Regions from separate parts of the Streptomyces sp. NPDC001137 genome, predicted to be linked through region 1. Evidence: riboswitches for the same ligand, from Rfam matches in the RefSeq annotation. Region 1 holds a riboswitch; the other holds the start of a gene.
What was found. A riboswitch is a leader RNA that binds a small molecule or an ion and turns the genes downstream of it on or off. The one in region 1 is predicted to bind cyclic di-AMP.
Positions count from the first base shown of each region.

Region 2: another riboswitch for cyclic di-AMP. It lies ahead of ABT254_RS39965 (transglycosylase family protein); the one in region 1 lies ahead of ABT254_RS02355 (transglycosylase SLT domain-containing protein).

Region 1 covers NZ_JBEPBA010000001.1:494,625-500,193, forward strand. The annotation lists gene ABT254_RS02350 (polyprenyl synthetase family protein) at 1-822, opposite strand, end outside; cyclic di-AMP (ydaO/yuaA leader) riboswitch at 1,523-1,693, shown strand; gene ABT254_RS02355 (transglycosylase SLT domain-containing protein) at 1,698-2,180, shown strand; gene ABT254_RS02360 (HAD family hydrolase) at 2,240-3,097, opposite strand; gene ABT254_RS02365 (FAD-dependent oxidoreductase) at 3,232-4,434, opposite strand; gene ABT254_RS02370 (carboxylate--amine ligase) at 4,502-5,569, opposite strand, start outside.
Region 2 covers NZ_JBEPBA010000030.1:15,139-20,707, forward strand. The annotation lists gene eno (phosphopyruvate hydratase) at 14-1,300, opposite strand; gene ABT254_RS39965 (transglycosylase family protein) at 1,514-2,188, opposite strand; cyclic di-AMP (ydaO/yuaA leader) riboswitch at 2,193-2,361, opposite strand; gene ABT254_RS39970 (transglycosylase family protein) at 2,557-3,546, opposite strand; gene ABT254_RS39975 (cytochrome P450 family protein) at 3,765-5,003, shown strand; gene ABT254_RS39980 (nucleoside triphosphate pyrophosphohydrolase) at 4,968-5,569, opposite strand, start outside.

The DNA.
Region 1 (5,569 bases):
GTCGGAGTCCAGCAGCTCGCACAGGGCGATGTCCTCGGCGAGCCCCAGCCGGGCCGCCCGCTCCCGCAGTCGCAGCACCGGAAGGGTGGGGACCCCCTCACGGAGGTCGGTCCCGGGCGTCTTCCCGGACTCGCGCGACTCGGAGGCGATGTCCAGTACGTCGTCCGCCAGCTGGAAGGCGACCCCCAGCCGCTCCCCGTACTGCGTCAGTACGTCCACGACCGTCTCGTCGGCGCCCGACATCATCGCCCCGAAGCGGCACGACACGGCCACCAGGGAACCCGTCTTGCCGCCGAGCACGTCCAGGTAGTGGTCGACCGGGTCCCGGCCGTCCTGCGGCCCCGCCGTCTCCAGGATCTGCCCCGTGACCAGGCGCTCGAACGCCTCGGCCTGGACCCGGACCGCCTCGGGGCCGAGGTCGGCGAGGATGTGCGAGGCGCGCGCGAACAGGAAGTCGCCGGTGAGGACCGCCACCGAGTTGCCCCAGCGGGTGTTGGCGCTGTCGACGCCGCGCCGCACGGCGGCCTCGTCCATCACGTCGTCGTGGTACAGCGTCGCCAGATGGGTCAGCTCCACCACCACGGCCGACGGCACGACACCCGGCGCATACGGATCACCGAACTGGGCGGCGAGCATCACGAGCAGCGGGCGGAACCGCTTCCCGCCCGCCCGCACCAGGTGCTGGGCGGCCTCCGTGATGAAGGGCACCTCACTCTTGGTGGCTTCGAGCAAACCTTCCTCGACGGCCGCCAATCCGGCCTGGACATCGGCTTCCAGAGCCTGGTCCCGCACGCTCAGCCCGAACGGCCCGACGACGGTCACGAGGGGTCTCCTGTCTGCTGGTGTCTACTGGCGGTTACACGGTTTGTCGATAGGTCGCTGACATCACTCAAGTCAGCGTATCCGGTCACCTTTCGATCACCGATGCCACCCACCCGTCCAGCCCGGGCGGTATCGGATCACGACCGGTATGTTTTTGATCAACCGATAAGAACGGATATCTATCGACTTGTCTATCGGGGTGTCGGCCGACCCGCCTCTCGGAGCACCCCCCGGCTCGTCCCCGGCGCGCCGCTCGGCGTGTCCCTCGTTTGAACGAGCCCGAAACATCCTTCCCCCACGAAACGACTCACGAGGACCTCCGGATCCCGGGCCCGGGGTGCTCGACGGGCGACCGTCATGACAACGACGTGCACCACATGACAGGTTCCGCTTTCGCCCCCCAATGAGGCGATGGGCGGCTGGTTGACTATGAGTTGGGGTCATTGCCCTTTTTGCCGTTCTTGCGGATGCCGGTGACTTGACTCACACGGCACGACGGACGCGCGGTGCCGATTCCCCCGCCGCTTCCCCACCCCCGCAGGCGAGTTGAGGCTTGGCAACCGCAAAGGATCAAGCACCCCATAAGCCTCAGACCAAGGTCAATAGGCCTGATCTGTGAGCCCGACACTTGTTCCCGCCATGTGCTCTCGCATACGTTCCCGGCCTGTCGGGCGGACGCCGAATCCTGCCGCCGCCCGCGCACGACCATCGACCGAACCACTCGCACGGCAGGAGCGGGGGAACCAGGTAGGCCGCCGGACCGGGCATCCCGGTGCGGCTAGGGGTGAAGCCGCGTCGCCGTACGGCTGCGCGGCCGGGCATCTCCCCGCCCGAACCCGACAGCTCACCTCGCAGGCGACGGAGAGGATCCCGCCATGCCTGCAACAGGTCAGCACCGCCGTCCCAGAAGCAACCGCCTCGCCCGCAAGCTCGCCGTCACCGGCACCGGCGCCGCCGTTCTCGCCCTTCCGCTCATCGGGGCGAACACCGCGTCCGCCGCCACCCCGACCGTGGCCAACGTGAAGTCGATGGGCTACGCCGACAATCTCGACGGCTGGATCAGGGGCGCCCTCCAGGTCATGAAGCAGAACGGAATCCCCGGGACGTACAACGGGATCTACCGCAACATCATCCGCGAGTCCTCGGGCGACCCGGCCGCCATCAACAACTGGGACTCGAACGCGCTCGCAGGCACTCCGTCCAAGGGGCTGCTGCAAGTCATCGACCCGACATTCCTCGCCTACCACGTGCCCGGCACGGCGATGAACCCCTTCGACCCGATCGCAAACATCACGGCCGCCTGCAAGTACGCTGCCGCGCGGTACGGGTCGATCGACAACGTGTTCGGCGCCTACTAGGCGCTTTGCGGCGGAGCCGCACAGGGATACAGCCCCGCGCCCCTTCGGGGTGCGACCGCTCACAGCCCCTCGAGCTGGCCGAGCTCCACGAGTTCGTCGAGCTCCCCGAACTCGACGAACAGTCGCTCGAGGACGACGGCGATGCCGTCGTCCTCGTTCGACAGGGTGATCTCGTCGGCCACCGCCTTGAGTTCGGGGTGGGCGTTGGCCATGGCGACGCCGTGGGCGGCCCAGTCGAACATGGGAATGTCGTTGGGCATGTCGCCGAAGGCGATCGTCTGCTCAGGACCGAGTCCCAGGTGTGCGGCGGCCAGTGCGAGGCCCGTCGCCTTGGTGATGCCGCATGGCTGGAGTTCGACGGTCCCCGGTCCCGACATGGTGACGGTGGCCAGCGAACCGACGACCGAGCGTGCCGTCGCCGCCAACTCGTCGTCGGACAGTGCGGGATGGCGCAGCAGCACCTTGCTGATGGGTTCGCACCAGAGGTCGTCGCGCCGGTCGACCCGGACCGCCGGCAGCGTCGGATGCGGCATCAGGTAGCCCGGTTCGATGAGCGTGAGGCCCTCCACACCGTCCTGGTCGACAGCCGCGTACACCTGGCCCACCTCGGCCTCGATCTTGCCGAGGGCGGTCTCGGCCAGCTCCCGGTCCAGGGTGACGGACCACAGCAGACGGTCCGCGCCCACGTCGTACACCTGCGCGCCCTGCCCGCACACCGCGAGCCCCCTGCTGCCCAGTTGGTCGAAGAGCGGCCGCACCCTGGGGGCCGGCCGGCCCGTCACGACGAGGTGCCGGGCGCCGGCCCCGGCGACCCGGGCGAGCGCGGCGAGGGACCGGTCGGACAGCGTGTCGTCGCCTCGGAGCAGCGTGCCGTCCAGGTCGGTGGCGATGAGTGCATATGCGGTGGGTGCGGCCATGATCAGAGAATACGGACAGGACGCCCCACCGACTCATCGCGAACCGGACGACGGCCCGTTGCTCCACCGTCCCTCGCCCAACTCCCTTATCCTTGTGGGCTCTTCATCATCAGGCCGGGGCCCGCGGCCCCGGCCTAGCCGTGCGCTGCCGCCAGGTGTTTGGCCAGCCTCGGAGAGGCGAACTCGGTACCGCACACGAAACGCATCACCGGGCCGTACGACGCCGCGGCCGGCAGGCCGGTGAAGTACAGGCCGGGGACCGAGGAGACGTATCCCGCGCCCAGTTTGGGTGTGCCGCGGCTCACCGCGAGACGCGTGCGCAGTTCGTGGCCGAGGAAGTCCATGGCCGCGATGTCCACCCGGTAACCGGTGGCCGCGATGACGTGGTCCGCGGACATGTCCTGGACGCGGCCCGCGTGGGTGCGCACCGTGAGCTCGCAGCAGCCGTCGGCCGCGTCCGCCCGCACGATCCGGTCGACCTCGCTGACCTGTACCTTCCCCTCGAAGCGGTCGCGCAGCCACCAGGCGCCGAGCGGGCCGAGTACGCGCCGCACCAGGTAGTGGCGGGTCTCGGCCGGCAGGTAGCGGTAGGGGTGCGGGTAGTAGCTGAGGGCCCACAGGGACCAGGCGCGGCCGAAGGGCGACTCGGGGCGCAGCCTCGGCTGCTTCCACGGCGGTGCGCCGAAGGCGACCCTGCCGCGGCCCCGGGAGACCACCCGCACCCGTGCGCCCGCCTCCGCCGCCAGCGCCGCCGTCTCCAGCGCGGACTGGCCTGCGCCGATCACGATCAGTTCCTTGCCGGCGTAGCGCGTCAGGTCGTGCTGCTGGGAGCTGTGGGAGACCGGGCCCGTGGGGGTGGGTCCGTCCGCCGCGGCGGTGGCCAGTTCGGCCGGCAGGTACGCGAGGCCGGACAGACCGGTCGCCACGACGACCGCGCGGGCGGTGAACAACTCACCGGAGTCCAGCTTCAGTTCGAAGCCACCACCCTTGCGCCGGTCCACCGACACCACCCGCACCCGCTCCAGTTCGGGCACCAGCTTCTGCTGGAACCACTCGCCGTAGGAGATGAAGGTCTCGACGGGGATGATGTCCTCGTCCGTCACCAGCCGCCTGATGCCGGCGGCGTCGCAGTAGTCTGCGAGTGTGTGGCCCTGCTGCGGCGCGTCCAGACTGGAGGCGGCAGGGGTCGACTTGAGGAGCATTCCGGCGGGCATGTGGTCGCGCCAGCTGACCATGGGCTCGCCGAAGACACGGACCGGCAGTCCGCGTGCTCGGAGATGGGCGGCGGTCGACAGGCCGAAGGGCCCGGCGCCGATGACTGCAACCGGTTGAATCACGAAGTCCCTCCCCAGGACGCTCACTTCGTCACTTCGTGTGGTTCGTCTCGGGCGGCCGACCGGTCGGCTAGCCGCCTGAACTGGTGGTGCTGCCGCGGCGGTTGGTCCGCCACAGCTGGTACAGGTGCTTCGCGCCCGGCCGCACGAAGCGCGCGAGCATCGTGAGGAACGGCAGCGGGTCGTCACCCGCGAGCCAGGCCAGCTCCGTCCCGCTCGCGCGCGCCGGTGCGTGCGGCGTCGTATAGCCGCTGCGGCGGTAGGCGAGCAGGGCGGGCAGGTCGATGTTCTCCACGATGTACCGGTGGCCGGCCCGCTGTTCCCCCTCCGGGACGGAGCGGCCGGTCAGGTCCAGATGCATGGCGCGGACGACGTCCACCCCCGACTCGTTCTCGAAGAGCCGGAACTGGGCGCCCATGCGGGGGTTGAAGTCGAGGAGTTTGTACTGTCCGTCGCGCCGGTCGAAGCGCAGGTCGAGGTCGATGATGCCGGTGAAGCCGATCTGCTTGATGAAACGCGCGGCGATGTCCGCGAGTTCCGGGTTGTCGACGACGTACGCGTTCGCCGTCATGCCCGCGTGCGGCGGCCAGGAGCGCACCTTGACGCCGGTGAACATGGCCAGCGGGGTGGAGTCCTGGTCGAAGTAGGCGTGCACGATCCAGTCCTCGGCGTCCTCCCTCGGCAGGTACTCCTGGAGGATCACCCCCGGGCACTCGCCCCAGTCCCGAGCGAGGCGCAGCAGGCCCTCGGGGGTGGAGATCCGCGTGGTGCCGTTCACCGCCGGCTGCCTGCGGCGGACGAACGCCTCACGGTTCTTGGCGACCACCGGGAAGCGGGCCTTCTCGGCGAACGTGACGATGTCGTCGTACGACTGCGGGAAGGCGGCCGTGGGGCTCGGAATGCCGTGTTCCACGCACAGTTCGTGCAGTCCCTGCTTGCTCGCGAGGCGGCGGGGCAGGGCGGGCTCGACCCGTGGGAACAGGAAGCGGCCGGCGAGCGCGTCCTGGTGCTCTGCGATCAGCACCGCCGCCTCCTCGTCGGTCGGGACGAGGACGGCCGGGCGGCCGATGCGGCGCCCGATGCGCAGCAGGCCCTCCACCAGACGGGCGGGTTCCTCCGTGCCGGTGGTCGGCCAGAC
Region 2 (5,569 bases), on a different contig from region 1:
AGCCCAGGAAGGCTCAGCCCTTGAAGCGGGGGAAGGCGCTGCGGCCCGCGTACTCCGCTGCGTCGTCGAGGATCTCCTCGATGCGCAGCAGCTGGTTGTACTTGGCGACACGGTCCGAGCGGGCCGGGGCGCCGGTCTTGATCTGGCCGCAGTTCACCGCGACGGCGAGGTCGGCGATGGTGACGTCCTCGGTCTCACCGGAGCGGTGGGACATCATGCACTTGAAGCCGTTGCGCTGGGCCATCTCGACGGCGTCCAGGGTCTCGGTCAGCGAGCCGATCTGGTTCACCTTGACGAGCAGGGCGTTGGCGGTGCCCTCCTCGATGCCGCGGGCGAGGCGCTCCGGGTTGGTGACGAAGAGGTCGTCGCCGACGATCTGGACCTTGTCGCCCAGCTTGTCGGTGATGACCTTCCAGCCCGCCCAGTCGTCCTCGAACAGCGGGTCCTCGATGGAGACGAGCGGGTAGGCCGCCACGAGCTCCTCGTAGTACTCGGTCATCTCGGCGGCCGAGCGGGACTTGCCCTCGAACTCGTACTTGCCGTCCTTGTAGAACTCGGACGCGGCGACGTCGAGCGCGAGCGCGATCTGCTGGCCGGGGACGTAGCCGGCCTGCTTGATGGCCTCGATGATGAGGTCGAGCGCGGCACGGTTGGACTCCAGGTTCGGGGCGAAGCCGCCCTCGTCGCCGAGGCCGGTGGACAGGCCCTTGGTCTTCAGCACCTTCTTGAGGGTGTGGTAGACCTCGGCGCCCCAGCGCAGGGCCTCGGAGAAGGACTCCGCGCCGATCGGGGCGATCATGAACTCCTGGATGTCCACGTTGGAGTCGGCGTGCGAGCCGCCGTTCAGGATGTTCATCATCGGCACCGGCAGCAGGTGCGCGTTCGGGCCGCCCAGGTAGCGGAAGAGCGGCAGGTCGCTGGCCTCGGAGGCGGCGTGGGCGACGGCGAGGGAGACGCCGAGGATGGCGTTGGCGCCGAGGGAGCCCTTGTTGTCGGTGGCGTCCAGGTCGAACATGGCCTGGTCGATCAGGCGCTGCTCGGTGGCGTCGTAGCCGACCAGCTCGGGGCCGATCTGCTCGATGACGGCGAGGACGGCCTTCTCGACACCCTTGCCCTGGTAGCGGTTGGGGTCACCGTCGCGGAGCTCGATGGCCTCGAAGGCGCCCGTGGAGGCGCCGGACGGGACGGCGGCACGACCCGTGCTGCCGTCGTCGAGGCCGACCTCGACCTCGACCGTGGGGTTGCCTCGGGAGTCCAGGATTTCCCGGGCTACGACGACGTCGATGGACGGCACGAGCATCTCCTTCTTGGATGTGACACGGCTACGGCAGTAGCGCGGTGGCTCTGCGGGATGAGCCTAACCGCCCAAGGCCGATCGGCCACGTTGCCGACCACCTCTTGGGCAGAACCGAGAGTAAATTGTTTCCGAACGGAACAAAGAGCGGTGCAAAAAAGAACCCCGCTCCGGTGCGTACGGGGGAACACGCACCGGAGCGGGGAGCCCGCGAGGCTGTCACTTGAGGTGCAGCTGCTGACCCGGGTAGATGAGGTTGGCGTCGGAGACGATGTCCTTGTTCAGCTTGAACAGCTTCTGCCAGCCGCCCTTGACGCCGTGCTTCTCGGCGATCGAGCTGAGGGTGTCGCCCTTGACGACCTTGTACTCGCCGTCGCCCTTCTTGACCTTCTTGCCGGTCGGGGTGGTGACGGTCTTCGTGCTCTTCTCGGTCTTCGCGGCCGGGCGCTCGGCGGAGCGGGAGGCGGCCTGCGAGTCGCTGGAGCGGTTGGTGTTCGCGCTGGGGGCGCTGCCGTTGTAGGCGGCACCGGACAGGCCCGTACCGCAGACCGGCCAGGCGCCCTTGCCCTGGGAGGCGAGGACCTTCTCGGCGACGGCTATCTGCTGCGCCTTGCTGGCCTGGTTGGCCTGCGGGGCGTAGGCGGTGCCGCCGTACGCGGCCCAGGTGGAGGCGGAGAACTGCAGGCCGCCGTAGTAGCCGTTCCCGGTGTTGATGGACCAGTTGCCGCCGGACTCGCACTGGGCGACCTTGTCCCACTCGGAGGCGGTGGCGGCGGAGGCGTTGCCGGCCGCCATCAGCGGAGCGGCGATGGCGACGCCGGTGACACCGGCCAGCGCGGCGACGCGGGTGGCCTTGGACGGACGACGGTGCTTGCCCTTGCCGGAAAACAGCATGGTTCGATCCCCTCACCGACGCCTGCGAGGTGAGCTGTCGGGTTCGGGCCGGTTGAGTTGCCCGGCCGTGCTCTCGCTCTCACGAGACACGGCTACACCCCTAGCCGCCCGTCAACTGCCCGGGACGGCACCTACCTTGGGTCCCCCGCTCCTGCCTACGGCGCTTTACGCGACGACTGTTCCCGTACGACCGCTGGCAGGATTCGGCGTTGCGGCAGCCGGGGCTCGTGTTGACGAGCGGTGACGACGGTAGACACGCGCTCCGCCGAATTTCAAAGACGATCAGGGCTTCTGAGACTCATCCCACACTTTCACTAAACCGGACATTCGGTGGCGAAGTGTGACGTGAACTCCCGTTGTTTTTCGCCCTATTCGGCACCGAGTTTCAGGGTCTGACCGGCGAAGATGTGATTCGGGTCGGTACCGATGGCCTTCTTGTTCTCGGCGTAGAGCGCACGCCACCCGCCGTCCAGGTGAAGGGAGTCGGCGATGGAGGCGAGGGTGTCGCCGGCGTGGACGGTGTACGTGTCGTGCGTGCCGCCGTCGGCCTTGGTCGCATCGGCGGCCTTGCCTGCCGTCTCGTCGGCGCTGGCGCCGCGGTGGCGGCCGGTGCCGGTCGAGCCGGTCGAGCCGGTGTCGACGAGGGTCCAAGTGGACGCCGGGGGCTCGGGATTGTCCGAGTCGTCACCCTTCGCCTTGTCTGTCGGCGAGCTGTCGGCACCCTGTGAGCCGCCTGTGGCCTTCTTGGACGCAGAGGTGGAAGGCGAGGCGGATGTGCCGGATTCGGTGGAGTTGTCCCTCGCGCTCGCGGAGGTCGAGGGGGAGGCGCTGGACGACGAGCCGGAGGACGAATCCGACGAAGAGGACCCATCGGAAGCGCTGCCCGAGGAGTTGGAGAGACCGGTCCAGTCCGAAGACCCGGAGGAATCGGACGAACCGGAACCGCCGCCCAGCACACCGGTGTCGATGTCGGCCGAACCCGAGTCCTTGGTCAGCCCGGAGGTCAGCCCGCAGGTGTGGAAGGCGCCGACGCCCTGGTCGTCCAGGAGCTTCTCGGCGACGGCTATCTGCTGGTTGCGACTGGCGAGGTCGGCCCGGGGGGCGTAGTCGAGGCCGCCGTACTTCTCCCAGTTCTCCTGGGTCAACTTGAGCCCGCCGTAGAACCCGTTGCCGCCGTTCTCGCTCCAGGAGCCGCCCGTCTCGCACTGCGCCACCTTGTCCCAGGTGGTGCCGTCCGCGGCGCTCGCGCCGCCGGCGGCGAAGAGCGGGATCGCGATGGCGGAGCCGGTCACCCCGGCCGCGACGAGGATTGCCGGAGCCTGACGGGGGCGACGGTGTCGACCGTTCCCGGAGAGCATGCGGACGCCTTTCACAAGACAGCAGTGACCGCGCGGCGCATGACACCGACAGGCGTTCGATACCACCGCGCTGGTCCGTGAACGTATCCGCTGCCGATCACTTGTCACAAGTTAATGCCGCGTAGATCACGTGAAGATCACAGACTTGAACGCACGTCATCTTTGACCGGTTCGCCGCGGCGGCGCATCCGCCGGCGGGCTGCGGCTACGGTCGTCCTGTGAACGTCCCGAACACCGCACCCGAACTCTTCACCTGGGAATTCGCCGGCGACCCGTATCCGGCCTACGCCTGGCTGCGCGAGCACTCCCCCGTCCACTGGACGAAACTTCCCAGCGGGGTCGAGGCATGGCTGGTGACCCGCTACGCCGACGCACGTCAGGCGCTCGCGGACGGGCGGCTCTCGAAGAACCCCGAGCACCACGCCGAGGACGCGCAGGGCAAGAGCAGGACCGGCATTCCGGGTGAGCGCAGCGCCAACCTCATGACGCATCTGCTCAATATCGACCCCCCGGACCACACCCGGCTGCGCCGTCTCGTCTCCAAGGCGTTCACCCCGCGCCGGGTGGCCGAATTCGCGCCGCGGGTGCAGGAGTTGACGGACGACCTCATCGACCGGTTCGCGCCGCACGGCGAGGCCGATCTGATCCACGACTTCGCCTTCCCCCTCCCCATCTACGCGATCTGCGATCTGCTCGGCGTCCCGCGCGAGGACCAGGACGACTTCCGCGACTGGGCGGGGATGATGATCCGGCACGGCGGCGGTCCGCGCGGCGGTGTCGCCCGCTCCGTGAAGAAGATCCGCGGCTATCTGGCCGAACTCATCCACCGCAAGCGCGGCGACCTCGGCGAGGACCTGATCTCGGGTCTGATCCGCGCCTCCGACCACGGCGAGCACCTCACGGAGAACGAGGCCGCCGCGATGTGCTTCGTGCTCCTCTTCGCCGGCTTCGAGACCACCATCAACCTGATCGGCAACGGCACCTACGCGCTGTTGCGCAATCCCGGGCAGCGGCAGCGGCTCCAGGAGTCGATCGGGCGCGGTGAGAGCGCACTGCTCGACACCGGTATAGAGGAGCTGCTCCGCTACGACGGTCCCGTGGAGCTGGCCACCTGGCGCTTCGCCACCGAGCCGCTGACCATCGGCGGACAGCGCATCGCCACCGGCGACCCCGTCCTGGTCGTCCTGGCCGCGGCGGACCGCGACCCGGCCCGCTTCACGGAGCCCGACACGCTCGATCTCTCCCGCCGGGACAACCAGCACCTCGGATACGGCCACGGCATCCACTACTGTCTCGGCGCCCCCCTGGCCCGGCTCGAAGGCCGTACCGCCCTGGAGACGCTGCTGCGCCGGCTGCCCGATCTCGAGCTCGCCGCCGACCCCGCCGAGCTGCGCTGGCGGGGCGGGCTCATCATGCGCGGGCTACGAGACCTGCCCGTGCGGTTCACCGCCGCCTGACCGGTCGCGGCCCTCCGTCTCCCTGATCGCGTCCCGGTAGGCCCGGGCGGCCGCCCGCAGCGCGGCCTCCGGGTCCACGCCCGCCGCCTCGGCGCGCACCGCCAGCGCGAGCAACTCGTAACCGACGCCCTCGGCTTGGGGCAGCGGCACGTCCAGGCCGGCCGTCCGCACCCGCGAAGCCAGCTTCGCCGAGAGGGCCAGGCCCGGCTGGCCCAGCGGTATGCCCTCCGTCACCGAGGTGCGCTGCTTCTCGACCGCCTTGGTGCGCAGCCAGTGCTCCTTGACCTCCTCGGGCGTGGCGGCGGTCTCGTCGCCGAAGACGTGCGGGTGGCGGTGGATGAGCTTGGTGACGATGCCGGCGGCCACGTCGTCGACGGAGAACGGGGCGTCCGCGTCCTCCTCGGCTATCCGGGCGTGGAAGACCACCTGGAGCAGGACGTCGCCCAGCTCCTCGCGCAGTTCGTCGCGGTCGCCCTCCTCGATCGCCTCGACGAGTTCGTACGCCTCCTCGATGCCGTACTTCGCCAGCCCCTTGTGGGTCTGCTGGGACGACCACGGGCACTCGG